Martelella endophytica: one gene and its partner. The protein of the gene in region 1 interacts with the protein of each later gene in a pairwise test. Links are inferred from orthologs where the notes say so. Each region holds a gene or a part of one and is shown in the gene's direction. Other genes may lie near its edges.

What was found.
Region 2: the proteins of TM49_RS11035 (region 1) and TM49_RS15290 interact in binary tests that used the Escherichia coli proteins (3 or more experiments, as listed by UniProt). The link is inferred for Martelella endophytica from one-to-one orthologs.

The regions. Positions count from the first base shown.
Region 1 is NZ_CP010803.1:2,433,368-2,446,552, forward strand. The notes cover bases 602-4,186. They hold TM49_RS11035 (2-oxoglutarate dehydrogenase E1 component), read left to right. Parts: upstream 602-1,001; coding sequence 1,002-3,986; downstream 3,987-4,186. Other genes in these bases: sucD (succinate--CoA ligase subunit alpha), read left to right, coding at 602-874; odhB (2-oxoglutarate dehydrogenase complex dihydrolipoyllysine-residue succinyltransferase), read left to right, coding at 4,068-4,186. In the rest of the region: more of sucD, read left to right, coding at 1-601; more of odhB, read left to right, coding at 4,187-5,300; TM49_RS11045 (LysE family translocator), read left to right, coding at 5,326-5,940; lpdA (dihydrolipoyl dehydrogenase), read left to right, coding at 6,032-7,438; TM49_RS11055 (cytochrome b), read left to right, coding at 7,567-8,064; TM49_RS11060 (hypothetical protein), read left to right, coding at 8,587-8,844; TM49_RS11065 (tyrosine recombinase XerC), read right to left, coding at 8,905-9,840; TM49_RS11070 (GNAT family N-acetyltransferase), read left to right, coding at 9,983-10,894; TM49_RS11075 (primosomal protein N'), read left to right, coding at 10,979-13,185. UniProt on the Escherichia coli protein: E1 component of the 2-oxoglutarate dehydrogenase (OGDH) complex which catalyzes the decarboxylation of 2-oxoglutarate, the first step in the conversion of 2-oxoglutarate to succinyl-CoA and CO(2).
Region 2 is NZ_CP010803.1:3,338,005-3,353,779, reverse strand. Bases 6,912-9,811 are described here. They hold TM49_RS15290 (ABC-F family ATP-binding cassette domain-containing protein), read left to right. Parts: upstream 6,912-7,371; coding sequence 7,372-9,252; downstream 9,253-9,811. Other genes in these bases: metF (methylenetetrahydrofolate reductase [NAD(P)H]), read right to left, coding at 9,311-9,811; TM49_RS15295 (DinB family protein), read left to right, coding at 6,912-7,339. Also shown: TM49_RS15340 (outer membrane protein), read right to left, coding at 1-63; TM49_RS15335 (SDR family oxidoreductase), read left to right, coding at 390-1,154; excinuclease ABC subunit UvrC, read left to right, coding at 1,151-3,172; pgsA (CDP-diacylglycerol--glycerol-3-phosphate 3-phosphatidyltransferase), read left to right, coding at 3,266-3,862; moaD (molybdopterin converting factor subunit 1), read left to right, coding at 3,859-4,113; TM49_RS15315 (molybdenum cofactor biosynthesis protein MoaE), read left to right, coding at 4,117-4,572; TM49_RS15310 (DJ-1/PfpI family protein), read left to right, coding at 4,673-5,380; ndk (nucleoside-diphosphate kinase), read right to left, coding at 5,442-5,864; TM49_RS15300 (glutathione S-transferase family protein), read right to left, coding at 5,971-6,639; more of TM49_RS15295, read left to right, coding at 6,818-6,911; more of metF, read right to left, coding at 9,812-10,231; TM49_RS15280 (ArsR/SmtB family transcription factor), read right to left, coding at 10,236-11,240; energy-dependent translational throttle protein EttA, read right to left, coding at 11,667-13,316; TM49_RS15270 (BON domain-containing protein), read left to right, coding at 13,513-13,818; TM49_RS15265 (ribonuclease T2 family protein), read right to left, coding at 13,822-14,538; TM49_RS15260 (RidA family protein), read right to left, coding at 14,669-15,013; and 2 more genes. UniProt on the Escherichia coli protein: Genetic data indicate it may be involved in ribosome assembly or function.

The DNA.
Region 1 (13,185 bases):
TCTGGTTCAGGGCCTCACCGGCAAGACCGGTACCTTCCACACCGAGCAGGCGCTTGCCTATTACGGCACCAAGATGGTTGGCGGTATCCACCCGAAGAAGGGCGGAACCGAATGGTCTTCCGGTGTCGACGGCACCAACCTGCCGATCTTCACCTCGGTTGCCGAGGGCAAGGACAAGACCGGCGCCAACGCTTCGGTCATCTACGTTCCGCCGGCAGGCGCGGGCGCCGCGATCCTGGAAGCGATCGAAGCCGAAATTCCGCTGATCATCTGCATCACGGAAGGCATTCCGGTTGCCGACATGGTCAAGGTCAAGGCCCGTCTCGACAAGTCGAAGTCGCGCCTCATCGGCCCGAACTGCCCGGGCGTCCTGACGCCGGAAGAATGCAAGATCGGCATCATGCCGGGCTCGATCTTCTCCAAGGGTTCCGTCGGCGTCCTGTCGCGCTCCGGCACGCTCACCTACGAAGCTGTGTTCCAGACCACCAATGAGGGCCTCGGCCAGTCGACGGCCGTCGGCATCGGTGGCGACCCGGTCAAGGGCACCGAGTTCATCGACATGCTGGAAATGTTCCTCACAGACGATGCGACCGAGTCGATCATCATGATCGGTGAGATCGGCGGCTCGGCCGAGGAAGAGGCTGCCCAGTTCCTGAAGGACGAGGCGAAGAAGGGCCGCAAGAAGCCGATGGTTGGCTTCATTGCCGGTCGTACCGCACCTCCCGGCCGCACCATGGGCCACGCCGGCGCAGTTATCTCCGGTGGTAAGGGTGGCGCAGAAGACAAGATCGAGGCGATGGAATCGGCCGGCATCAAGGTGTCGCCGTCTCCGGCCCGTCTCGGCAAGACGCTGGTTGAAGTCCTGAAGGGCTGACCCAGCTTATTGAGATATCGTGGCGGCCTCCGGGCCGCCACGAAAATACCGTTTTCATCGTCATTTGACGACGGCGGTTTTCATCGTTTCAAAGCGGGAGGCGGGCGAATTCGTCCGCGCGGTGCATATGTCAAGGCAAGAAGCCAACGAACAATTTCTCCTGACCTCGTTTCTCGATGGCGCGAACGCGACCTATATCGAGCAGCTTTACGCGGCCTATGAGGACGATCCGAATTCGGTTTCGGAGGAATGGCGCGACTTCTTCAAGGCGCTCGGTGACGACCCCGATGCCGTGCGCAAATCGGCGGAAGGCGCTTCCTGGAAAAAGGAAAACTGGCCGCAGAAGCCGTCGGACGAGCTGACCGCAGCGCTTGACGGCAACTGGGGCGATGTCGAGAAGGTCGTCGAAAAGAAGCTCGTTGCCAAGGCAGCGGCCGAAGGCACGGCACTTTCCGGTGAAGACGTGCTCCGCGCCACACGCGATTCCGTCCGCGCCCTGATGATGATCCGTGCCTTCCGTATGCGCGGCCATCTGCACGCCAAGCTTGATCCGCTCGGCCTCGCCGGCATGGCGGATAACGACTACAACGAGCTTTCGCCGCAGGCCTATGGCTTCACGGACGCCGACTACAGCCGTCCGATCTTCATCGACAACGTTCTGGGTCTGGAATTCGCCACGATCCCGGAAATGCTCGATATCCTGACCCGCACCTATTGCTCGACGCTCGGCGTCGAGTTCATGCATATCTCCAATCCGGAAGAGAAGTCCTGGATCCAGGAGCGCATCGAAGGCCCGGAAAAGAGCATCTCGTTCACCGAGAACGGCAAGAAGGCCATCCTGCAGAAGCTGGTCGAGGCCGAAGGCTTCGAGAAGTTTCTCGACACCAAGTACAAGGGCACCAAGCGCTTCGGTCTCGATGGCGGTGAATCGCTGATCCCTGCCATGGAGCAGATCATCAAGCGCGGCGGCGCGCTCGGCCTCAAGGAAGTCGTGCTCGGCATGCCGCACCGCGGTCGCCTCAACGTGCTGTCGCAGGTCATGGCCAAGCCCCACCGCGCGATCTTCCACGAATTCAAGGGCGGCTCGTTCAAGCCCGATGACGTCGAGGGTTCCGGCGACGTGAAGTACCATCTCGGTGCCTCTTCCGACCGTGAGTTCGACGGTAACAAGGTTCATCTGTCGCTGACGGCCAATCCGTCGCATCTGGAAATCGTCGACCCGGTCGTCATGGGCAAGGCGCGCGCCAAGCAGGACATCATCGCCACCCGCCGCGAAGGCGAGATCGTGCCGCTCGACGAGCGCGCCAAGGTCATGCCGCTGCTGCTGCACGGCGATGCGGCCTTTGCCGGCCAGGGTGTTGTTGCCGAGGTGCTCGGCCTGTCCGGCCTGCGCGGCCACCGCGTTGCCGGCACTGTGCATTTCATCGTCAACAACCAGATCGGCTTCACCACCAATCCGGCCTTCTCGCGTTCCTCGCCCTATCCTTCGGATGTGGCGAAGATGATCGAGGCGCCGATCTTCCACGTCAACGGCGACGATCCGGAAGCCGTCACCTATGCGGCCAAGGTCGCGACCGAATTTCGCCAGAAGTTCCACAAGCCTGTCGTCATCGACATGTTCTGCTATCGCCGCTTCGGCCATAACGAAGGCGATGAGCCTTCCTTCACCCAGCCGAAGATGTACAAGGCGATCCGTGGCCACCAGACGGTGACCCAGCTTTATGCCGACCGTCTGATCAAGGAAGGCCTGATCACCAAGGACGAGTTCGACAAGATGACCGCCGACTGGCGCGCATTCCTCGACCAGGAATTCGAGGCCGGCTCGTCCTACAAGCCGAACAAGGCAGACTGGCTGGACGGCGAATGGTCTGGTCTGAGAACCGCCGACAATGCCGATGAGCAGCGTCGCGGCAAGACCGCCGTGCCGATGAAGACGCTGAAGGAAATTGGCAAGAAGCTGACCGAGGTTCCGGAAGGCTTCCAGGTACACCGGACCATCCAGCGCTTCCTCGACAACCGGACCCAGATGCTGGAAACCGGCGAGGGGATCGACTGGGCGATGGCCGAGGCGCTGGCCTTCGGTTCGCTGGTCCATGAGGGCTTCAAGGTTCGGCTTTCCGGTCAGGACGTCGAGCGCGGCACCTTCTCGCAGCGCCATTCGGTGCTCTACGACCAGGAGACCGAAGACCGCTATATTCCGCTGCAGAACATCCGTTCGGGGCAGGGGCGCTACGAGGTCATCAACTCGATGCTTTCGGAGGAGGCCGTGCTCGGCTTCGAATATGGCTATTCGCTGGCCCGTCCGAATGCACTGACGCTCTGGGAAGCCCAGTTCGGCGACTTTGCCAACGGCGCACAGGTCGTCTTCGACCAGTTCATCTCCTCTGGCGAGCGCAAGTGGCTTCGCATGTCCGGCCTCGTCTGCCTGCTGCCGCATGGCTATGAGGGCCAGGGACCGGAGCACTCCTCCGCCCGTCTGGAGCGCTGGCTGCAGATGTGCGCCGAGGACAACATGCAGGTCGCGAACTGCACGACGCCGGCGAACTACTTCCACATCCTGCGCCGTCAGCTGAAGCGCGACTTCCGCAAGCCGCTGATCCTGATGACGCCGAAGTCGCTGCTGCGCCACAAGCGCGCCCAGTCGACGCTGTCGGAGATGGCCGGCGAAACCGCCTTCCACCGCCTGCTGTGGGATGATGCGGTCGAACACGATACGCCGATCAAACTCGTCAAGGACGCCAAGATCCGTCGCGTCGTGCTCTGCACCGGCAAGGTCTATTACGACCTGTTCGAGGAGCGCGAGAAGCGCGGCATCAACGATGTCTACCTGCTGCGTGTCGAACAGCTCTATCCGTTCCCGGCCAAGGCGCTGATCAACATGCTGTCTCGCTTCAAGGGCGCGGAGATGGTCTGGTGCCAGGAAGAGCCGAAGAACATGGGCGCCTGGTCGTTCATCGAGCCCTACCTCGAATGGGTGCTGACCCATATCGATGCCAAGCACAGCCGCGTGCGCTATGCCGGACGTCCGGCAGCGGCCTCGACGGCGACGGGCCTGATGTCGCGCCACCAGGCGCAGCTCGCGGCCTTCCTTGAAGATGCGCTCGGGGAATAACGGGTTCAGCACAGGCCGTGTTCGGCCTGTGCATAACGCCGCAAGGCGAAGCAAACATCCATCAAGATCGGGACTTTAAAAATGGCCACTGAAATCCGCGTTCCTACTCTCGGCGAGTCCGTCACCGAAGCGACCGTCGGCACCTGGTACAAGAAGGTTGGCGACGCGATCGCCGCCGATGAACCCATCGTCGAGCTGGAAACCGACAAGGTGACCATCGAGGTCCCCGCGCCGGCCGCCGGCACGCTCTCCGAAATCATCGCCGCCGAAGGCGAGACGGTGGAACTGAACGCGCTTCTCGGCCAGATTTCCGAGGGTGCAGCCGCACCGGCCGAGAAGAAGGAAGCGGCTCCGGCCGAAGCCAAGGAAGAGGCCCCCAAGGCCGAAGCTCCGAAGGCCGAGGCAAAGCCCGAAGGCTCCGACATGCCGGCCGCTCCGGCCGCCGCCAAGATGATGGCCGAGAAGAACATCTCTGCCGATCAGGTCGAAGGCTCTGGAAAGCGTGGCCAGGTTCTGAAGGGCGATGTCATCGCCGCAGTCAACAAGGGCACCTCCGCTCCGGCAGCCCCCGCCGCCAAGGCGCCGGCCCGTGCGCCGTCGACCGTCGAGGACGCCGGCCGCGAAGAGCGCGTCAAGATGACCCGCCTGCGCCAGACCATTGCCAAGCGCCTGAAGGACGCCCAGAACACCGCCGCCATGCTCACCACCTATAACGAGGTGGACATGAGCGCGGTCATGGACCTGCGCAACCGCTACAAGGACCTGTTCCTGAAGAAGCATGACGTCAAGCTCGGCTTCATGGGCTTCTTCACCAAGGCTGTCTGTCATGCCCTGAAGGAACTTCCGGCGGTCAACGCCGAGATCGATGGCACCGACATCATCTACAAGAACTTCTGCCACATCGGCGTGGCCGTTGGCACCGACAAGGGCCTCGTCGTTCCGGTCGTGCGTGATGCCGACCAGATGACGATTGCCGAAATCGAAGCCGAGATCGCCCGCCTCGCGAAGGCCGCGCGCAACGGCCAGCTGTCGATGGCCGATATGCAGGGCGGTACCTTCACCATCACCAATGGTGGCGTCTACGGCTCGCTGATGTCCTCGCCGATCCTGAACGCGCCGCAGTCCGGCATTCTCGGCATGCACAAGATCCAGGAACGTCCGATGGCAATCGGCGGCCAGGTCGTCATCCGCCCGATGATGTATCTGGCGCTCTCCTACGATCACCGCATGGTTGACGGTCAGGAAGCCGTGACCTTCCTGGTCCGCGTCAAGGAGACGCTGGAAGATCCGGAACGTCTCGTTCTCGATCTCTGATCTCAAACCCGCGGGGGCCGGAAACATGAGCATCGAATTTCTGATTACGGCGCTGATTGTTGTTCTGGCTCCCGGCACGGGCGTGGTCTACACGCTCGCGACCGGCCTGTCGCAGGGCCGTCTTGCGAGCGTCGCCGCCGCCTTTGGCTGCACGCTCGGCATCATTCCGGCGATTCTCGCCTCGGTCTTCGGGCTCGCCGCGCTGTTTCATACCAGCGCGCTCCTGTTCCAGACGGTCAAGTTCGCCGGTGTCGCCTATCTGCTTTATCTGGCCTGGCAGACGCTGCGCGACCGCGGCACGATGCGTGTTTCCGGTGAGGGCGCGCCACGGCGCAGTCTTTTCGCCATCGCCCGCAACGGCTTTCTGATCAACATTCTGAACCCCAAGCTTTCGGTGTTTTTCCTCGCCTTCCTGCCGCAGTTCGTCTCGCCCACGGCCGCAGCGCCGGTGCTCCAGATGCTGATGCTGTCGGCGGTGTTCATGGCGATGACCTTTGCCGTGTTCGTGCTCTACGGCCAATTCTCCGGCCTGATGCGCGACCGGGTGCTCTCGAGCGTGCGGGCCATGGCCTGGATGCGCCGAAGCGTGGCGGCCGCTTTCGCGGGGTTTGGACTGAAGCTGGCGCTGACGCGGCAATAGCCGCCGCCGGTGCCCATGAAATTGCATTGAGCGCCATCCCCTTTCGACTGTTGAGCGAAACGGAGCGTGGCCAAACGGAAAAGGAAATTCCATGGCGTATGATCTCATCGTAATCGGTTCCGGCCCCGGCGGCTATGTCTGTGCGGTCAAGGCCTCGCAGCTCGGCATGAAGGTCGCCGTCGTCGAAAAGCGCGCTACCTATGGCGGCACCTGCCTGAACGTTGGCTGCATTCCGTCCAAGGCGCTGCTGCATGCTTCGGAATATTTCGCCCACGCGTCCCACGGCATGGAAAGCCTCGGCATCAAGCTTGCCGGCGTCGAACTCGACCATGACAAGCTGATGGGCCACAAGGATTCGGTGGTGAAGTCGAACGTCGAAGGCGTTGCCTTCCTGTTCAAGAAGAACAAGATCGACGGCATCCAGGGCACCGGCAAGATCGTCTCTGCCGGCAAGGTTCAGGTCACCAAGGAAGACGGTTCGACGGAAGAGCTCGAAGCCAAGAACATCGTCATCGCCACCGGCTCCGATGTCGCCGGCATTCCGGGTGTCGATGTCGCGATCGATGAAGAGACCATCGTGTCTTCCACCGGTGCGATTGCGCTGAAGACGGTTCCGGAAAAGCTGGTCGTCGTCGGCGGCGGCGTCATCGGGCTCGAGCTCGGCTCGGTCTGGTCGCGTCTCGGCGCAAAGGTCACGGTCGTCGAATTCCTCGACAAGATCCTCGGTCCGATGGATGGCGAGGTTTCCAAGCAGTTCCAGAAGATGCTGGCCAAGCAGGGCCTCGAATTCAAGCTGTCGGCCAAGGTCACGGCTGTCGAGAAGGGCAAGAAGGGCGCCAAGGTGACCTTCGAACCGGTCAAGGGCGGCGACGCCGAGACCATCGATGCCGACATCGTGCTGATCTCGACGGGCCGCAAGCCATACACCGAAGGCCTCGGCCTTGAGGAAGCGGGCGTCAAGCTCGACGAGCGCGGCCGGGTCGAAATCGATGGTCACTTCAAGACCAATGTCGACGGCATCTATGCGATCGGCGATGTGGTCAAGGGCCCGATGCTGGCGCACAAGGCGGAAGACGAGGGCGTCGCACTCGCCGAAATTCTCGCCGGTCAGGCCGGCCATGTGAACTATGACGTCATCCCGAGCGTCGTCTACACGCAGCCGGAAGTCGCCTCCGTCGGCAAGACTGAGGAGGAGCTGAAGAAGGACGGCGTCGCCTACAATGTCGGCAAGTTCCCGTTCATGGCCAACGGTCGGGCGCGGGCCATGGAAACCACCGACGGGTTCGTCAAGGTGCTGGCCGACAAGGAGACCGACCGCGTGCTCGGCGTCCATATCGTCGGCTTCGGCGCCGGTGAAATGATCCACGAGGCGGCGGTACTGATGGAATTCGGCGGTTCCTCGGAAGACCTCGGCCGCACCTGCCATGCGCACCCCACCATGTCGGAAGCCGTGAAGGAGGCCGCCATGGGTGCCTTCTTCAAACCGATCCATATGTGAGGCCGGTGGCGGCGGATGCCGCCGCACATGAAATCTCTGTCATCTATGAACGTGCGGCTTGCTTTGCAGGCCGCACTTTCATTTTATGGATTCGTCCTCGTAAGTCTTTGATTAAAGGGGTAAATCCTGTGCATCAGACTCCAGTTTCGTTTTCTGTTCCGCAGCGCATCCTGCATTGGGCGGTAGCCCTGCTGGTTTTCTTCAACCTCCTCTTTCCGGACGGCATGGGGCGCTGGGCCCATCTGTTCTTTAGCGGTGAGCCCGTGCCCGCCGACGTCGTGGCTTCCGCCAATATCCACGCCTATGTGGGCATCGCAGTGCTGGTGCTGGCGCTGATTCGTCTGGCCCTTCGGCTGATTCAGGGCGTTCCGGCCGATCCCGAGGATGAGCCGGCCATCTTCCGGTTGCTTTCCAAAGTTGCTCACTGGACCTTCTATCTGCTGTTTATCGCGATGCCCCTGGCCGGCATGGCGGGCTATTATCTCGGCAGCGGCGCGGCGGCCGAAATCCACGGCGGGCCGATGAAGGTCCTGATGTGGGCCCTGATCGTCGCCCATGTCGGCGCGGTTGCCGTTCACCAGTTCTATTGGAAAACCGGCATTCTGAAACGAATGACGACAGGCTGATCACTGCGGGAAATCCGTTTTCAGATCTCGCTAAGGCGCAATGGACAGATTCAAGGCGCTGGAGTGACCTTGCGTGTCCGAAAGGACGCGCGGCGCTCTAATGGCAATGAACCTTGCCGACACGGTTATCCATGTGACAACACTGGCCCTGCGGCGAGCTTTTGCGACACCCGCCACCGTGGGCGTAGCTGGCCGTCGTTGTGGCTATGATCAGTAAAGCCGAGAGAAGTATTCTTTTATGCATGGTGAAATGCCCCCTGTTTGACGGGGTATATTTTCTTTTCTAATTTAGAGAAGTCATCGTAGACTTTTGTCTACGTCTTTAATTTCGGATGTCGCTGGGAACACATGCCGCGCGCTGCCGTCCGCTCCTTCTTGAAATTGATTAAAAATACGTAATGTATTGAAAAATAGATACAATTCACGAACGGTTGATTTGGTGTTGGGCGCTCTGATCGCTAAGTAAAAGGATACAAGAAGGTGGAAAGCCTCTTTGGAGTGAAACAACCTGGAGTGAAGACAATGAAGAAAGTGATCGCAATTGCGGCCGTTACCCTTTTGGCCGGAACCGGTGCGGTATTCGCCGCGCAGCCGATGATGAACCACTACGCGCCCTACATTTCCCAGAGCGACAAGGCGCTGGCGGCCAATTACGAGCCGGGCAGCGTCTATTCGGTGACCCAGAACGACAATCTTGGCCGTACGCTGGTCAAGACCATCAAGGTCCAGCAGGACGGCACGCCGAAGCTCATCGATTTCCAGTATACGAATTTCAACTGATCGCCCGACCCAAGCAAACCGATCGAACCCCGCGCCACCGGTCGCGGGGTTCTTCGTATTTCAGGCGCGGGGATGGGCTTTGTCGTAGATTTCGAGAAGCCGCGTAGTGTCGACCCCGGTATAGACCTGGGTTGTCGAAAGGCTCGCATGGCCAAGCAGTTCCTGGATCGTGCGAAGGTCGCCGCCGGCTGCCAGAAGATGGGTGGCGAAGGAATGCCTGAGCGCATGCGGCGTCGCCTTCTCCGAAAGCCCTAGCGCACCGCGCAAAGCCTGCATTTCCCTCTGGATGATCGCTGGCTGCAGCTTCTTGCCCCTCAGCCCCCTGAAGAGCGGCGCGTCGGCGTCGATCTGGTAGGGGCAAAGCTTTTCATAGTTCCTGACGGCATCAAGAGCGGCGGCGAGTAGCGGCACGATGCGGGTCTTGCCGCCCTTGCCGGTGATGCGCAACCGGTCGGGGGATCCTGCAAAATCGCCCGGCGTCAGCGCCAGCGCTTCCGAGATGCGCAGGCCGCAGCCATAGAGCAGCGCAAAGACCGCGGCATTTCGCGCGGCGATCCAGGGTTCTTCGGCAAGCTGCGCCTCCTGTCCTGCAAGCGCGACCGCATCCTTGGCCGCAAGAGGTTTCGGCAGCGATTTCGGCTGTTTCGGCGCGCGCATGGCGGTGATGCCGGCGGCATTGGCAAGGCCGCGCCGCTCCAGCCAGCGCAGGAAAGAGCGAATGCCGGCAAGATCGCGCCCGAGCGTGCGGGCTTCGACGCCTTCGCGCCGGCGAAAGGCGAGGTAGGCACGGATATCGGCGGGACGTAGTGTCGCAATATCGGAAAGCCTGACAGGACGGGCAACATGGCGGCAGAGAAAGGTCAGGAACTGGCGCGTGTCGCGCTCATAGGCCTCGGTGGTGTTCTCCGAAAGTCGCCGCTCGCCGGCAAGCTGCCCGAGCCAGTCCTGACGCAACCGCAGGACCTCGTCTTCGGCGGGGACGAGTATGTTTTCCATGGTGCAACCTGTTGCCTCTCTCTTGTCGCCGGCTCAAATTGCATTAAATTGCGTTAGAAAAACGCTAATGGTTCAAGGGAGGTGTCATTGTCTTATAATGTAGAATTGCGATATATGGCCCTCAGCAATAGCAGGACCTTTTATGGCGCGTCGTGATTCTCCCTCCGCCCTGGCGCATTTCGCTGAGACAGTGGCACTCTTTTCCCAGGGCCGCCCTGGCCATATCGTGGACACGCTCATCGCCGAGCGCGGTGAGAAGATCGTTCACAATCCGCTCTGGCCGGTGATGCGACCCTTCCTCCATCTGCTGCTTGGCTACGGCAAGGCGATGGAATTTGCCAACGACGTCCAGTCGATTTCCGGTTACCAGGTTTTCGAATATCTTTCCGCGAAGCTCGGGCTCGATATTCACTCGAGCGGGCTTGATCGCGTGCCCGAAAAGGGCGGCTTCATGATGGTCTCGAACCATCCGACCGGCATTGCCGATGGCGTCGCCGTGTTCGATCTGCTCAAGGCGCGCCGCCCCGACATGATGTTCTTCGCCAATCGTGATGCCGTGCGCGTCAATCCGCGGCTGGTGGAGATGATCATTCCGGTCGAATGGCGCGAGGAGTTCAAGAGCAAGCTGAAGGCGCGGGAAACGCTGCAGGTCACCAATGCCTCCATCCGCGAGGAAAAGGCGATCGTGCTGTTCCCGTCCGGCCGCATCGCCTATTGGGACGAAGGGCGGCTGAACGAGCGCCCGTGGAAGACTTCGGCCATCGGCTTTGCCCGCAAATATGATCTGCCGATCCTGCCGGTGCACCTGAAGGCCCGGAATTCCGGGCTGTTCTACTGGTTCGCCAAATGGTCGACGGAACTGCGCGACATGACCGTTTTCCACGAACTTCTGAACAAGACCGGCGATCGCTTCGATTTCACCATCGGCCATATGATTCCGCCCGACGCCCTGGAAGGCGATCCCGCCGAGGTGACAGCGGCGCTTGAAAGGCACACGGTTCACACCCTGGCGCAGGATCGCGACGCTGTCTTCAGCCTCGAAAAGGCCAAGTGATCGGGAGCGCCGCGCCGCACCCGTCTGACCGCTGATCAATCCGCCGCTTCACATTCGCGCCGGTCGGGGGCAAGCTGACCAGCCATGATTTCAGATTCGCTCGATCTTTTCGGAAAGCCGCCCAATCTGGTGAGCGCCGTCCCGGTGATGGTGCCGCTGCCGGTGGACGGGCCTTATTCCTATGCCGTTCCGGAAGGCATGGTGGTGATGCCGGGTTCGGTCGTGCAGGTGCCGGTCGGGCCGCGCAAGGTGATCGGCATTGTCTGGGATGAGGCCGCCGATCTCGTCGATCCCAAGAAACTGAGACCCATCGAACATGTATTCGACTGCCCGCCAGTGAGCGACGGCATGCGCCGCTTCGTCGACTGGGTCGCCTCCTATACCCTGACGCCGCCCGGTCTCGTTGCCCGCATGGCGGTGCGCGCGCCGGCCGCGCTCGAGCCGGAGCCGATGGTCGAGGGCGTGCGGCTGACCGGCGTTCAGCCGGAGCGGATGACGCCGGCGCGCAGCCGCGTGCTGGAGCTGGCGGAAGAGGTTCCGGTCTGGACCCGCCTTGGCCTTGCCCATGCGGCGGGCGTCAGCACCAGCGTCGTCGACACGATGATGAAGCATGGCGTGTTCGAAACCATCTTCCTGCCGCCACCGCCAGCCGTCGGCCTGCCCGAACCCGACCACGCGCCGCCGGACCTCTCGCCCGATCAGCAGGTCTCGGCCGACAAGCTGGTGGATGCGGTCAGGGCAGGGGGCTTTTCGGTGACGCTGATCGACGGCGTTACCGGCTCCGGCAAGACCGAGGTCTATTTCGAGGCGATCGCCGAGACGCTCCGCCAGGGGCGGCAGGTGCTGATTCTGCTGCCGGAAATCGCGCTCACGTCGGCCTTCCTCGGTCGATTCGAAAGCCGCTTTGGGGCCAAGCCCGGCGAATGGCATTCGGATCTTGCCCCGCGCATGCGCGAAAAGGTCTGGCGCCAGACTTCGGAGGGAACGGTCAAGGTCGTCGCCGGTGCGCGTTCGGCCCTGTTCCTGCCGTTTGACGACCTCGGCCTCATCATCGTCGACGAGGAACACGATACTGCCTACAAACAGGAAGACCGGGTGTTCTACAACGCTCGCGATATGGCTGTGGTGCGCGCCCGAATCGGCGGTTTTTCGGCAGTGCTCGCCTCCGCCACGCCCTCCGTCGAAAGCCAGGTCAACGCCCTTTCGGGGCGCTACGACCGGCTGCATCTGCCCGGTCGATTCGCCGAAGCCGCCCTTCCGGACCTCACGACAGTCGACATGCGCCGCCATCCGCCGGCGCGTGGCGGCTTCCTGTCGCCGGTGCTCATCGACGCGGTCGAGCGTTCGGTGAAGCGCGGCGAGCAGGCGCTCCTGTTCCTGAACCGGCGTGGCTATGCGCCGCTGACGCTCTGCCGGGTCTGCGGCCATCGCTTCCAGTGCCCCAATTGCTCAAGCTGGCTGGTCGAGCATCGCTTCCGCGGCCAGCTGATGTGCCACCACTGCGGCCATGCCGAGCCCGTGCCGGAAGCCTGCCCGGAATGCGGCACGCTCGATCATCTCGTCGCCTGCGGGCCAGGCGTGGAGCGCATTGCCGAAGAGGTCGAGAAGCATTTTCCCGAACGTCGCACCATCATTCTGTCCTCGGACATGGCCGGTGGCGTCAAACGGCTGAGGCTGGAACTGGAGGCGGTGGCGAATGGCGAGGCCGATATCGTGATCGGCACCCAGCTCGTCGCCAAGGGCCATAATTTTCCGTTGATGACGACGGTGGGTGTTGTCGACGCCGATATCGGGCTTGCCAATGGCGATCCGCGTGCGGCCGAGCGCACCTTCCAGCTGCTGTCGCAGGTGACCGGCCGCGCCGGGCGCACGGGGCTTGCGAGCCGTGGGCTGATCCAGACCTATCAGCCGATGCATCCGGTGATGCAGGCGATCGTTTCCGGCGATGCCGAGGCTTTCTACGAACGCGAGATCGGCGAGCGCGAAAAGAGTGGCCTGCCGCCCTTCGGCCGGCTCGCCGCCGTCATCGTCTCGGCCGAAACCCGCGCCGAGGCGGAGGTCCATGCGCGCGGCTTGCGGGCATCGGCGCCTCATGGGCGAACGATCTCCGTACTCGGCCCGGCAGAGGCGCCGCTGGCGCTGGTGCGCGGACGCTACCGGTTCCGTCTTCTGGTGCATGGTCGCAGGACTGACGATATTCAGGCCTATCTTCGGGCCATGCTCGAAAACGGACCGAAACAACGCGGTTCGGTGCGGGTTCAGCTTGACATCGACCCGCAAAGCTTCCTCTA
Region 2 (15,775 bases), 910 kb from region 1 along the record:
AGCCGCGCCCGCACCCAGCACCAGCATGGTGGCTGCCGTCAGCGTTTTGTTCAAGTTCCGCATGTTATTCTCCTTAACGATATCCAGCGAAACGCATTGAGGTGCGTTCTTCGCATCAAGATTGCGCATAGGAATGAAATAGGACTATGGTTACTGCTTATCAATACTATATATACGACAGATAAATTGCTGGTTAACTGTCGATTAATTCGTGATAATGGCGTGTATATTTTGGTTAAGATGAATTTAAATTATAAAAACAACAGACGTTAACTTAGCGTCTATAACTTCTATCGTCGTTTCCGGTCAGCAAAACCCGCCTCCGCCCGTTGGCGAAAGATTGTTAAACACCCTATATGGCTCAAGTAACCGATCTCTGGGACTCGAGAATGCAGCAGAACAGGCCGATCAAGACCGCACTCGTCACCGGCGGGGCAAAAAGACTGGGGCGATCCATCGTCGAAGACCTAGCCAATTACGGCTTCAATGTGGCAATTCATGCCAATCAATCCCTTGCGGAGGCCGAAACGCTGGCCGCCGCAATGTCGAAATCGGGCGTGCGGACAGTTGCGCTCGCGGCCGACCTCACTGATCCCACCGCCGTCGATGGCCTCGTCGAGCGAGTGCAGGCCGCGCTTGGGCCGCTCGATCTCCTCGTCAACTGCGCCTCGGTGTTTCATGCCGACAGCGCCGGCGATTTCGACATGGACACCTTCGACCGGCACTTCGCCGTCCACGTCAAGGCACCGGCAACGCTTGCCGGCCGCTTTGCCCGGCAGGTGGAGGGAAACGGGCTTGTCGTCAACATGATCGACCAGCGTGTCTGGGCGCTGAGGCCCGATTTCTTTACCTATACGCTTTCGAAAAGCGCGCTCTGGACGGCGACGCAGACGATGGCACAGGCCTTCGCACCCAAAGTGCGCGTCAATGCGATCGGCCCGGGCCCGACGCTTAGGAACGCGCGCCAGAGCGAGGAGGATTTCCAAAAGCAGATCGATGGCCTTATCCTGAAGCGCGGCCCCGATCCGCGCGAAGTCGGGTCAACGATTCGCTATCTCTACGAAACACCCTCGATCACGGGTCAGATGATCGCGCTAGACGGCGGCCAGCATCTTGCCTGGGAAACGCCGGATGTGACAGGTATCAACGAATGACGCAGAAGACGCCGCTCGATGGTGGCATTGTTTATGACGACGACAACGATGACGACGTCACCGAAGCGCCCATGGCGCTGCCGGAGACGGAGAAGATCGTCTGGAATGACGGCGAAGTCGCAAAGCACGCGCTGAAGGGCGCGGAGCTGATCGCCGAGTTCGTCAAGCATCTGCCGAACAGCCCCGGCGTCTACCGCATGTTCAATGCCAATGGCGACGTGCTCTATGTCGGCAAGGCCCGCTCGCTGAAGAAACGCGTCACAAACTACGCCCAGGGGCGCGGCCATTCGAACCGCATCACCCGCATGGTCACGCAGACGGCGCATATGGAATTCGTCACCACGCGGACGGAAACCGAGGCGCTGCTGCTGGAAGCGAACCTGATCAAGCGCCTGCGTCCGCGCTTCAACGTGCTTCTGCGCGACGACAAGTCGTTTCCCTATATCCTGATCACCGGCGATCACGAGGCGCCGGCGCTGTTCAAGCATCGCGGCGCCCGCGCCCGCAAGGGAGACTATTTCGGCCCCTTCGCCTCAGCCGGCGCCGTCGGCCGCACCATCAACGCCATGCAGCGCGCCTTCCTGATCCGCTCCTGCACCGACAGCGTCTATGAAAGCCGCACGCGGCCCTGCCTGCTCTACCAGATCAAGCGCTGTTCCGGGCCCTGCACCGGCGAGATCTCGCCTGACGGCTATGCCGAGTTGGTGAACGAGGCGAAGGCGTTTCTTTCCGGCCGTAGCAAGCAGGTTCACACCGAACTCGCCGCAGCGATGAACAGCGCCGCCGAAGAGCTCGATTTCGAGCGTGCCGCGATCTATCGCGACCGGCTTTCGGCCCTGTCGCATGTTCTCGGCCACCAGGGTGTGAACCCGGCCGGCATCGAGGAAGCGGATGTCTTCGCTGTCCACAATGAGGGCGGGCTCTGTTGCATCCAGGTGTTCTTCTACCGGACCGGCCAGAACTGGGGTAACCGCGCCTATTTCCCGAAGACCGACCCGTCGCTTTCCGGCGCCGAAATCCTCAACGCCTTCCTGGCGCAGTTCTACGACGACAAGCCGGTTCCACGGAATATTTTCCTCTCCGAGGAGATCGAGGAGCTGGACCTGATGCAGCTCGCGCTCTCCGAACGCGCCGGCCGCAAGGTGTCGATCTCCGTGCCGAAGCGTGGCGAGAAGCGCGAAGTGGTGGACCATGCGCTCGCCAATGCTCGCGAGGCCCACGGCCGCAAGCTTTCCGAAACCGCGACGCAGTCCCGGTTGCTCGCAGGCTTTGCCGAGACCTTCGGCCTCGACCGGCCACCGCGCCGCATCGAGGTCTACGACAACTCCCACATCATGGGCACCAATGCCGTCGGAGGCATGGTGGTCGCGGGGCCCGAGGGCTTCGTGAAGGCGCAGTATCGCAAGTTCAACATCAAATCGACCGAGATCACCCCTGGCGACGATTTCGGCATGATGCGCGAAGTCATGACCCGCCGTTTCACGCGGCTGATCAAGGAACATGGCATCCCCGACCACGCCGCAGCGCCGGAGCCCGATGACGATGCCCCCTTCCCCGCCTGGCCCGATGTCATCCTCATCGATGGCGGCCAGGGGCAGATGACGGCGGTGCGCGCCATTCTCGATGAACTCGGCATCCGCCAGGCGGTGACGGCGATCGGCATCGCCAAGGGCGCCGACCGCGAGGCGGGACGCGAGCGTTTCTTCATGGATGGAAAGCCGGATTTTTCGCTGCCGCCGCGCGATCCGGTGCTCTATTTCATCCAGCGCCTGCGCGACGAAGCGCATCGCTTCGCGATCGGCTCGCACCGGGCACGGCGCAAGAAGGAAATGGTGAAGAACCCGCTCGACGAGATTGCCGGCATCGGTCCCTCGCGCAAGCGTGCGCTGCTGCAGCATTTCGGTTCGGCCAAGGCCGTCTCGCGCGCCGGCCTCAGCGACCTTGCCACCGTCGAGGGCATTTCCGAGGCCATGGCGAAATTGATCTATGATCATTTCCACGAAGGTGGCGCAAATTGACGCGCACCGCTTGCGGCGGCGCGTCAAAGGTTTATGTGTGACGGAAAGCGCATCGGCCCCGATCCGGCGAGATGCGACAGGACGGAAGACGCCATGGCATCGAAAGCTTACAATCTCCCCAATCTCCTGACCTATGGGCGCATTCTTGCCGTGCCGCTCATCGTGCTGTGCTTTTTCCTTGAGGGAAAGCTCTCCAGCTCCGATTTCGCCCGCTGGGCGGCGCTGACGATCTTTCTGATCGCCTCGATTACCGACTTCTTCGATGGCTATCTGGCGCGCGCCTGGAATCAGACCTCGAATATCGGCCGGATGCTCGATCCGATTGCCGACAAGCTTCTGGTATCCACCTGCCTGCTGCTGCTCGCCGCCGATGTCGAGCGCACCATTGCCGGCTGGTCGCTTTGGGCGGCAATCATCATTCTCTGCCGCGAGGTGCTGGTCTCCGGCCTTCGGGAATATCTCGCGGGCCTAAAGGTCTCCGTGCCGGTCACCCGCATCGCCAAATGGAAGACGACCTTCCAGATGATCGCGATCGGCCTGCTGCTCGCCGGTCCGGCCGGCGACAAGGTATTTCCGTACACGACAGAGTCCGGCATTGTTCTGCTCTGGGTCGCGGCCGCGCTGACCATGTATACCGGCTATGACTATTTCCGCGCCGGGCTGAAACATGTCGTGGAGGCCGAACGATGACCAAGCTCGTCTATTTCGCCTGGGTTCGCGAACGCATCGGCACGGCCGAGGAAGAAATCGCCCTTCCCGACGATATCGAGAAGGTGAGCGATCTTCTGACCTTCCTACAAGCCCGCGGCGACAACTACGCCGTGGCGCTCTGCGAGCCCGACGTCATCCGCGTTGCCCTCGACAAGGTCCATGCCGAACATGACGAGAAGCTCGGTGCGGCGCGGGAAATCGCGCTGTTTCCGCCAATGACGGGCGGCTGAGCCATGACCGTCACCGTCAGGGTGCAGCCCGATGATTTCGATATCACCGCCGAACTGCGGGCCATGACCGAAGGCCGTACCGACATCGGCGCGACCGTCAGCTTCACCGGCCACTGTCGCGATGAAAAGGGCAAGCTGTCCGCGCTCGAGCTTGAGCATTACCCAGGCATGGCGGAAGCCGAAATCACGCGGATCTCGGAAGAGGCCGTGCGCCGCTTCGACCTTCTGGGCATCACCGCCATTCATCGCTACGGCCGCATCCTGCCCGGTGACAACATCGTGCTGGTCATCGCCGCGGCAAGTCACCGACAGGCCGCCTTCGACGGCGCCAGTTTCGTCATGGACTTCCTCAAGACCGTCGCCCCCTTCTGGAAGAAGGAGCATCTTGCTGCGGGTGGTGACGGCGGCTGGGTCGACGCGCGCGAGGCGGACGAGACCGCCCGCAAACGCTGGCAATAAAAACGTCGCGATTGCCGTCTATCGTCGACCTTGCCCTTCAGAACGGAAGCACTATCCTTGTTCAAAACGATTTGATGCTCCACACCGAAAGAGAACCATCATGCCAGCCAGCGCCGCGTCCTGCACAGTCGGCTTCATCCTCTATCCCGGTTTTACCCAGCTCGACCTGTTCGGCCCCGCGGATGTGCTGAACCGGATGCAGGGTGTCGAGGTGAAGCTCCTGTGGAAGAACCTCGACCCGGTCATCGTCGATCGTGGCCTCAGGATCCTGCCCAACATGACCTTCGGCCAGTGTGAGAGCCTTGATATCATCTGCGTGCCGGGCGGCCCCGGCCAGATCGCGCTGATGGATGATGACGAGACGCTGAACTTCCTGCGCCGCATCGCGCCGGGCTGCAAGCTCGTCACTTCGGTCTGTACCGGTTCGCTGGTCTTGGGGGCTGCCGGTCTGCTGAAGGGCTACAAGGCCACCAGCCACTGGACCTCGCTCGATCATCTCTCCCTCTTCGGCGCGACGCCGGTGGAAGAGCGCGTCGTCATCGACCGCAACCGGATCACCGGCGCCGGCGTGACCTCCGGCATCGACTTCGCCCTGAAGGTGGTCGAGGAACTGAGCGACCGCGAGACCGCGCAGCGCATCCAGCTGCAGATGGAATACGACCCGCAGCCGCCCTACAATTGCGGCTCGCCGAAGACCGCCCCGCCGGAGATCGTCGACAGCGTCCGCGCTCGCCTGCACATGTTCCAGTCGAGCCGCCGCTCCGCCAGTGAGCGCGCCGCCGAACGCCTCAACGCCCGCAAGGGCTGACGAAAAAACCCGCGGCAGAACCGCGGGTTTCAAAGGGGCAGAAATGCCGGAATGAATGGCTTCAGCCGACGATTTCGGTTTCGGAGAACCAGAAGCCGATTTCGCGCTTGGCGGTTTCCGGAGCATCGGAGCCGTGAACCGAGTTCTCGCCCATGGAGAGGGCAAAGGTCTTGCGGATCGTGCCTTCGTCGGCCTTTTCCGGATTGGTGGCGCCCATGATCTCGCGGTTCTTCAGAACGGCGTTTTCGCCTTCCAGAACCTGCACGATGGTCGGGCCCGAGCACATGAATTCGACGAGTTCGCCGAAGAAGGGACGTTCCTTGTGCTCGGCGTAAAAGGCCTCGGCCTCGCGCTTTGCCATCCACACGCGCTTGGAAGCAACGACGCGGAGGCCGTTGTCCTCGAAGACCTTGGTGATGGCGCCGGTCAGGTTGCGCTTGGTGGCGTCAGGCTTGATCATCGAGAAAGTGCGTTCAATAGCCATATCAATTGTCCTCTGGCATTCGGGGAAATTTCGCCGCTGTATAGAGGGCTTTTCGGCAAAATGGAAGCGTCGGAACAACCGTGATGTCCAGGTTTTCGCCCTTCCGTCAGCCTTTTTCGGTGAAAGCCTCCACCCGCTCGTACCAGTTGGTCACGGGATCGTTCGGATCCAGCAGTTCGGTATTGCCTGTCTGGCTCGCCCACTTGAACGCACCGAAGACGATATAATCTGAGAAAAGAGGTTCACTTCCGCCGATAAACGGCTGAAATTTTAGCATATTGCGGAGCGGAGTTAGTTTCTCCGGGAAGGCCGCAATGGCGGCCTCGCGGCCGGTCGCCACCTCTTCCAGCGTGGCGCCGAGGCGCGCCTCACGGCTTTCGCGGAAATAGGCCTGGTCGGCGGGCGCCAACCGGTCGTGGATGTTTTTCAGCGCAATCCGTGTCACGGCGGGATGGAGCGTCGATAGCGACCAGGCTTCCACGAAACGCGCCATGGCAAGCCCGCCCTCGCCTTTGAACAGGGAAGGTGCGTCCGGATAGGTCTGCTCCAGATAAAGCGCGATCGCAAAGCTGTCCGATATCAGGGCGTCGCCGTCCTTCAGAATTGGCACCGTCTTCGAGAAGCCGTTCTCGACTTTCGGAATTTCGGTGAAGCCGACTGGCCTTTCTGTGAACTCCAGCCCCTTGTGCCTGAGCGCCAGAACGACCTTCCAGCAATGCGGGGAAAACGGCGCCGAGGCATCGGCGCCACAGAGCGAATAGAGGATACGGCTCATGGTAAACTCCCTGTTGTGGGCAAAGAGTGTCGCGCATTCCGATCAAATTCAAGCAGCAGGGGGCATATTGCCCTGGCAAATGACGCTGCATCAGCACAATGAATGTCACCATCTGCAGAATTCATGAGCGCCCTGCATCAGCTTGGGATTATCATGATCCCAGAATGGAGGGACTATGATGTCGTCGCATTACCGCATGTTTGCCGCCTACAACACCTGGGCGAACCGCCTTGTCTATGACGCCGCCGCTACACTTTCCGATGAGGAGTATCGCCGCGATCTCGGCGCGTTCTTTCGCTCGGTTCACGAGACGCTGAACCACGTTCTCTTTGCCGACCGGCTGTGGCTGGCGCGCTTTGCCGGCGAGAACCCCGCGCCGGGCGCGCTCGACACCATTCTCTACGACGATTTCGCCGGACTGCGGGCAGCGCGGGAACAGACTGACGCCGACATCGTGGCGTTCATTGGCGGGCTGGGAGACGCCGTCGAAGGCACGTTCTCCTACAAGCGCGGCAACCCGCCCCAGCTCTACACCGACCGCTACGCGATCACGCTTTCCCATTTCTTCAACCACCAGACCCATCATCGCGGCCAGATCCACATGATGCTGACCGTCCTCGACCGCCCCTCTCTGGCCCTCGATCTCATCTATTTCCTGCGAACCGATGAAGGAAAGCCGTTCGCGCAAGCCGCCGCTTGAAAAGTCCCGCGGTTTCAGACAAAACCGCGGTCATGATTTCCATATCCGACCTCTCCGTCCGCATCGCCGGACGCCTGCTGATTGAAAACGCCTCCGTCTCCATCCCCGATGGCATGAGGGCGGGCCTTGTCGGCCGCAATGGCGCCGGCAAGTCGACGCTGTTCAAGGTGCTGACCGGCGCGCTGTCGCCGGAGACCGGTAGCGTCTCGCTGCCGAAGAAGGCACGCATTGGCCAGGCGGCGCAGGAGGCGCCGGGTACCGAGGACGCTCTGATCGAGATCGTGCTCGCCGCCGACAAGGAGCGCGCCGCCCTGATGACGGAGGCGGAAACCGCCACCGATCCGCACCGCATTGCCGATATCCAGACCCGGCTCGTCGATATCGGCGCGCATTCGGCAGAAGCGCGGGCCGCAAGCATCCTCTCCGGCCTCGGCTTCGACGAGGACGCGCAGAAGCGTCCGGCCTCCTCCTTTTCCGGCGGCTGGCGGATGCGCGTCGCTCTTGCTGCGGTGTTGTTTTCCGAGCCCGACCTTCTGCTCCTCGACGAGCCGACCAACTATCTCGATCTCGAGGGCACGCTGTGGCTGGAGGACTATATCCGCCGCTATCCCTACAGCGTCATCATCATCTCGCATGACCGCGACCTTCTGAACACGGCCGCCAACGCCATCATCCACCTCGATCAGCGCAAGCTCACCTTCTATCGCGGCTCTTACGACCAGTTCGAGCGGCAGAAGGCGGAAGCCGACGAATTGCAGATGAAGGCGCGCGCCAAGAATGAGGCGCAGCGCAAGCACCTGCAGAGTTTCATCGACCGCTTCAAGGCCAAGGCCTCCAAGGCCCGCCAGGCGCAAAGCCGCGTCAAGGCGCTGGAGCGGATGGGCACGGTCGCTGCGGTCATCGAGGACCATGTCCAGGGCTTCTCCTTCCCTGAGCCGGAAAAGCAACCCGCCTCCCCGATCATCGCTATCGAGGATGGCGCCGTCGGCTACACGCCGGGCAAGCCGATCCTGACCGACCTCAACCTGCGCATCGACAATGACGACCGCATTGCGCTGCTCGGCGCCAACGGCAACGGCAAGTCGACCTTCGCAAAGTTCATTTCCGGCCGGCTGAAACCGGAATCGGGCACGCTGAAGCTTGCCCCCAACCTTTCGACCGGCTTCTTCGCCCAGCACCAGATCGACGACCTCGTGCCCGATGAAAGCGCGGTCGCCCATGTGCGCAAGCTGATGCCGACCGTGCCGGAGGCAAAGGTGCGCGCCCGTGTGGCGCAGATGGGGTTGGCGACGGAGAAGATGGATACGCCCGCCCGCGATCTGTCAGGCGGCGAGAAGGCGCGGTTGCTGATGGGCCTTGCGGCCTTCCATGCGCCCAACCTGCTGATCCTCGACGAGCCGACCAACCACCTCGACATCGACAGCCGCAACGCGCTGGTGCAGGCGCTGAATGACTATCCGGGCGCCGTGATCCTGATCTCGCACGACCGCCACCTGATCGAGGCGACCGTGGACCGGCTGTGGCTGGTGCATGGCGGCACGGTGAAGACCTATGACGGCGATCTCGAGGATTACCGCACGCTGATCGTCTCCGGCGGCAAGCAGAAGTCCGCGAAGGTCGAGCCGGAGGAGCCGAAGTCGAAATCGGTCCAGCGCAAATCCGCCGCCGACCGCAGGGCGGCGCTGGCGCCGCTGAAGAAGAAGATCGACACGGCCGAGCGCAAGACCGCCAAGATCACCGAGATCGTCGCCAAGCTCGACGCCGATCTCGCCGATCCGAAACTTTACGCAAAGGCGCCGGAAAAGGCGAAGGTGATGCTCCAGGCCCGCGCCAACGCGGTCGCGGAACTCGCCAAGGCCGAAGAAGAATGGCTGACGCTTTCCGCCGAATACGAGGCCGGAATGGCCGATTGAGGCATAGAATCCGGGGCCGGCCCTCAGGGCCGGCCGACATTTTCCAGTTCCGAACCCGCTAGACGGCCGGGGACCGCAGCTCTGCCCCCGCAACGCCGCCGGCAATCCTCGGCCCGATGCCGAGCCGCTCGAACACCGCTTCCATCAGCTTCGAACGGTTCATCGTGTAGAAATGGAATTCGGTAAGCCCGCGCTTCTGCAGGTCGAGCACCTGTTCGGCCGCAAGGTCTGCGGCGATCTCGAAATGGGCCGTGGCATCATCCTCGTAGCCCTCGAAACGACGTGCCATCCAGTCGGGAATGATAGCGCCGCAACGGCCCGCGAAATTGCGCAGCTGGCGGATGTTCTGCACCGGCATGATGCCGGGCACGACCGGGATTTCGATGCCGGCCCGGCGGACGTCACCGAGATAATCCTCGAACGTGTCGTTTTCGAAGAAGAACTGGGTCAGCGCCCGGTCGGCGCCGTTGTCGGCCTTGGCCTTGAGCATGGCGATATCGGCGGCGCGGTCGGCGCTTTCCGGATGCTTCTCGGGATAGGCGGAGACGGAAATGTCGAAGTCGTCGATCGCCTTCAGCCCGGCAACCAGCGCCGCGCCGTTTTCGTAACCGCCCGGATGCGGCTGATAGGCTGCGCCAACGCCACCGGGCGCATCGCCCCGCAGCGCCACGAAGCGCTTCACGCCGGCGTTCCTGAAGCTGTGGACCACCTCATCGACCTCTGCCTTCGTCGCCTTGACGACGGTGAGGTGCGAGGCGGTGACGAGCGGGGTCTCGTCGAGAAGGCGCTTGACGGCGGCAAAGGTCGGGGCACGGCTGGTCGCGCCGGCGCCATAGGTCACCGACACGAACTCGGGCTCATAGGCCGTCAGCGCCTGAACCGCGCGCCACCAGCCAGCCTCCGCTTCGGGTGTCTTCGGCGGAAAAAACTCGAACGAAAAGCCGATCGCGCGTTCGCGCGAGGGGTTCAACTCAGACATTGGTTCAGACACTCCTCGAAAATGTGTTCTCGTCCGCAGCCGCCATCAGCACGCGCGGATCATGGGCGAGCCAGACGGTCACCGTCAGCGACCGCTTGGCATCGCCCGCAAAGGGCAGATCGACCACCTGATCGACCTCAAGGCCGGCCGCCCGCATCCAGTCGGACATCGCCTGATGGGAAAAGCCGAGCCGCAAATGGGCGTGTTCGGCGCGCAGGTGCTCCAGATCGTGGGGCGCGAAATCGATAACCGCGAGCCGCCCGCCCGGCCGCATCACGCGCGCCGCCTCGCGGATCGCGACCTCTGGATTCTCCAGGAAATGCAGCACCTGATGAACGATGACGAGATCGAAATCCTCGTTCTCCAGAGGCAGATTGAGAATGTCGCCGAAACGCACCACGGCCCGCGTCAGGCCGGCGGCGTCGAGATTGGCGCGAGCAACGGAAAGCATGTCGCGGCTCGCGTCGACGCCGACAGCGCGGCGGTAGACATCCTTCAAAAGCAGCAGCATGCGGCCGGTGCCCGTGCCGAGATCGAGCACGCTTTCGACCCTCTTGGTGCCGATCAGCTTCACAAGACAGGCTTCGACTTCCGCTTCGGAAATATGCAGCCGCCGCATCTCGTCCCACTCGCCGGCGTGGCGGGCGAAATAGGCCTGCGCCTTTTCCGCGCGCGCCTCCTTGACCGCCGCAAGCCGCGCGGCATCGCGGCGGAGCGCGGAATCATCCTCGGAGGCATGCTTCAGCAGTTCACGCACCAGGCCCGCCGCCCCGCCCTCTTCCTTCAGCCGGAAATAGGCCCAGGCGCCCTCCTGATAGCGATCGATCAGGCCGGCCTCGCCGAGGAGCTTTAGGTGGCGGGAAATGCGCGGCTGCGACTGGCCGAGAATGTCGGTGAGATCGGAGACCGTCAGGTCGCCCGCGGCGAGAAGTGCGATCAGCCTCAGCCGCGTGGGCTCCCCCACCGCCTTCAGCACATCCACCAATGTCTCCAGCCCAAACTTCGCCATCCCGCTCCGCCTTCATCAAGATATAAAGATATGTTTATATCATTAGGCACAGTCGCGCAAGCCTGGATGCAGCATACCACAGACGAAAGTCGGAGCCGAAACGCCAGAGGCCGCCCGCATGCGGCCTGGATCCTCGGGTCAAGCCCGAGGATGACGCTCGTAAAATGGATAGGTTTGTCAGCAGCCCGAGACGCTTCAAAGGCGGGCTCCAACCTGTTCAAAAGCCCGTCGCCCACGCTCCGGGTCATCCTCGGGCTTGACCCGAGGATCCAGGCCGCGAGACGTGCGCTCGCTAAGCCTTTTTTGCTCGACGGCCGAGGCGGACTAGATGCTCCGGCAATGTCCGCCGGAGACAAAACCGAAGCGCCTTTGGTTTTGACAGAAGCCTGAGGCCGCCCGAAGGCGGCCCCTATAGCAATTCGACGATCAGCGCGTCAGCCGCTTGTAGGTCACCCGCTTCGGGTTGACGCTTTCCGGGCCGAGGCGACGGATCTTGTCGGCTTCGTAGTCTTCGAAGTTGCCCTCGAACCATTCCACATGGCTGTCGCCCTCGAAGGCGAGGATGTGGGTGGCGAGGCGGTCGAGGAACATGCGGTCATGGCTGATGACGACGGCGCAGCCGGCGAAGTTTTCCAGCGCATCCTCAAGCGCGCCCAGCGTCTCGGTGTCGAGGTCGTTGGTCGGTTCGTCGAGGAGGAGAACGTTGGAGCCCGACTTCAGCATCTTGGCGAGGTGGACGCGGTTGCGCTGGCCGCCGGAGAGGTTGCCGACCTTCTGCTGCTGGTCGCCGCCCTTGAAGTTGAAGGCGCCGCAATAGGCGCGCGAGTTCATCTCGAACTTGCCGAGCTTGATGATATCGTTGCCGCCGGAAATCTCTTCCCAGACATTCTTGCTACCATCAAGCGAATCGCGGCTCTGGTCGACATAGCCGAGATCGACGGTGTCGCCGACGCGGATGTCGCCGGCGTCGGGCTTTTCCTGGCCGGTGATGAGCTTGAACAGCGTCGATTTACCCGCGCCGTTCGGACCGATGACGCCGACAATGCCGCCGGGCGGCAGCTTGAACGACAGGTCTTCGAACAGCACGCGGCCATCGAAGGACTTCGACAGGTTCTCGGCCTCGATGACCACATTGCCAAGTCGCTCGCCGACCGGAATGATGATCTGGGCATCGCCGGGGCGACGGTTTTCGGCGGAGGCGACCAGTTCGTCATAGGCACGGATACGGGCCTTCGACTTGGCCTGACGGGCCTTGGGGCTGGAGGCAATCCATTCCTGCTCGCGCGACAGCGCCTTCTGGCGACTGCCCTCTTCGCGGGCTTCCTGCGCCAGACGCTTGGCCTTGGCCTGCAGATAGGCCGAGTAGTTGCCCTCGTAGGGAATGCCACGGCCGCGGTCGAGCTCGAGGATCCAGCCGGTGACGTTGTCGAGGAAGTAGCGGTCGTGGGTGACCATCAGGATCGCGCCCGGATATTCGCGCAGGTGCTTTTCAAGCCAGGCGATCGTCTCGGCGTCGAGGTGGTTGGTCGGCTCGTCGAGGAGCAGCAGGTCGGGCTGACGCAGCAAGAGCTGGCAGAGCGCGACGCGGCGCTTTTCGCCGCCGGAGAGGTTTTCGACATTGGCGTCGCCGGGCGGGCAGCGCAGTGCGTCCATCGCCATCTCGACCTGATTTTCCAGATCCCAGAGGTTCTGTGCGTCGATCTCGTCCTGAAGCCGCGCGCCCTCGTCCGCGGTCTCGTCGGAATAGTTCATCATCAGTTCGTTGTAGCGGTCGACGATCGCCTTCTTGTGGGCGACGCCTTCCATCACGTTTTCGAACACGGTCTTGCTGGGATCGAGCTGCGGTTCCTGCGGCAGGTAACCGAGTGTCGCGCCCTCGGCGAGCCAGGCTTCGCCCGTCCATTCCTTGTCGAGGCCGGCCATGATCTTCAAGACGGTCGACTTACCGGCGCCGTTCGGGCCGAGAATGCCGATCTTGGCGTCCGGGTAGAACGACAGATGGATGTCTTCGAGAATCTTCTTGGCGCCATAGGCCTTCTTGAGCCCGGCCATGTGGTAGATGAACTGTCGTGCCATGTCTTTCCTGCTTCCCGTCAATGGATGCTTCGGCGGATGCTTGGGCCGCTATTTATGCGAAAGCCGCTCCGGAAACAATGGAAGCACGGCCAAATGCCACTTTCACGATCGATTTTCTGGACCACGCACCTGTGGCTGAACATTTCAGCGCCCCAGACGTTGATTTGCCAAGACGATCTTTTGGAAGGATATGACAATGCTTCAGAAGAAACCCGCTTTCTTCGGCCGGCCGGTCGAAAACACCGAGGAATGGAACGCTGAGGCCCGCAAGGAGGACGCAGTGGCCTCGGCCCTTGCCGCCTCGGGCCTGGTGGACGCCACCGAAGTCAAGGTCGCGGTCGTCGGCAGTGAAGCGCGGCTGATGGGCGAAGTGGCGCTCGAAGAGGAAATCGCCACCGCCGGGACAATCGCGCTTGCGGTCGAAGGTATCGACCGGGTGCGCAATGTGCTGAGGGTGAAGGACCAGCAGCTCAACGCCGAGGGCGAGAGCCGCTCCCTTTGATCCTTACTGATACCCGGCGGCGTCCACGATGCCGCCGGGGCAGCCGATCGAGGTGCTGCCGGCCCCTTGTATCAGGTCCTCAAGAGACGTTCCCGGCGCATACTTGTCGGAGAGGCCGATCGTGATCTCGTCGATCAACTGCCGATCACCGTCGGTGACGCAGCTGATCTTGATGCGATCCTTGGCACCGCGCCCGTAAGCACCGTTGAAAGCCTTGGCGATCTCGTCGGCGGAGAGTTCCTTGCCAATGCTCGATTGAAACAGCTTGGCGACATCCGAGCCGTTCAGTTGCTCGAGAAGGTCGACCGACGTCTGGAAATAGTTTTCCGGCGTGAACCGGGTGCAGGTGCCGTGCTTCACCCATTCATGGCGCTGAAGATTGGATTGCGTGCCCGGCATCACCTTCGCAACCGTTTCCCGCAGACCATCGCTGAGCGACAGCGCCGGCAAGGCATTCCAGTTGCCGTTCTCGTCTTCGGCGCGGACGTCTGCCGCGACATCGCAATAATTGTCGCCAAGCGGCCAGAGGCCATGCAGCGAGAAATGGCCGGCATCGTAACGGCTGTCCGTCTGGCTCTTGCATTCAGGCTTGTCCTGATGGCCTTCGCAAAAGGCCGGCTGCCAGCTGACGGCCAGGATTGCTGCGGTTTCGCGGGCCATCGCCGGCACCGCCGCCATTGCCGTCAGCGAAATTCCGATTATTGCTGCCTTCAGTTTCATGCTCGCCCCCCCGATTCCCTGATATAATTCCGACGCAGACTAGCCTTTCGGCCGCACAGTTTTAATACATTTCACGGAAAAATGGCCCGGATATGCTCCGGGCCATTTCGGCGGCAAATGCTGCCGCTGATCAGTCGAGAGCGGCCGTAACGGTGAATTCGACGAGAATTTCCGGTGCGGCAAGGTCGGCCTGACTGGTAGCGCGCGCCGGCGTATGGCCGGGAACGACCCAATCCTTCCAGACGGCATTCATCTCGGCAAAGTCCGACATGTCCTTCAGATAGACGAGCGTCTGCAAAAGCTTCGACTTGTCGGAACCGACTTCGGCGAGGAGCGCATCGACCTTGGCCAGGCAATCCTTCGCCTGCTCGGTGACCGTTGCGCCCTTGCCGGTCTGGCCGGCGAGATAGACCGTGTTGCCATGGACAACGGCAGCCGACATCAAAGGACCGGAATTCACGTATTTTACAGACATTTATGCGCTCTTTTCAATGTTAAATATAAAGATATCACAGCCCGCTGATATGCGGACTGCGGAGGAAGAAGACCAAAGGCGGTGTCAGCCGCGCAGCCGCTCGGCGGCCTCATAGATGCGCGTCGAGCGGGCGCCTGAGCGGCAGTAGGCGAGCACCGGCTTTTCCATCTCGTCCAGCGCATCGACCATGCCGGTGACAGCATCCGGCGTCAGCCCCATGCCGCCGACGGGCACATGCGCGGTGTGCAGACCTGCGGCTTCGGCTGCGGCGGAGATCTCGGCGAAGGACGGCTGACCAGCCTCTTCCTCGTCAGGGCGGTTGCACACGATCGAGCGGTAGCCAAGTTCCTTGATCTCGGCAATTTCGTCTGCGGTAATCTGGCCGGTCACGGCGTAGCTGTCATCGATCTGACGGATATCCATAGCGGGACCCTTTCTCTGATTGTGGCCCGAAGGTAGGCGAAGCGCGCGATATTGCAAGGTTCGCCTCAGGCGAACCAGATTCTGAGTGCGAAGCTTTTGCTTTCGCCCGGGGCAAGCAGCGCAAGTTCGCCGGCCTCGAGAAGCTTGCGACGGCTCGTCCAGCGATGCGAGGCTGGCTCGATGCCAAGAATGTGCGCTGGCTCCTGCTGATTGCGCCAGATCTGCAGGAAGGGCAGTGTCCGGGTGTCGGTCGCAAGGTGGAAGGAACGTCCGCCCAACGCTTCGAAGGGCCCAAGCCGGACTGCGGACCAGTCCGCATCCTCGGCCACGGCAGGCACG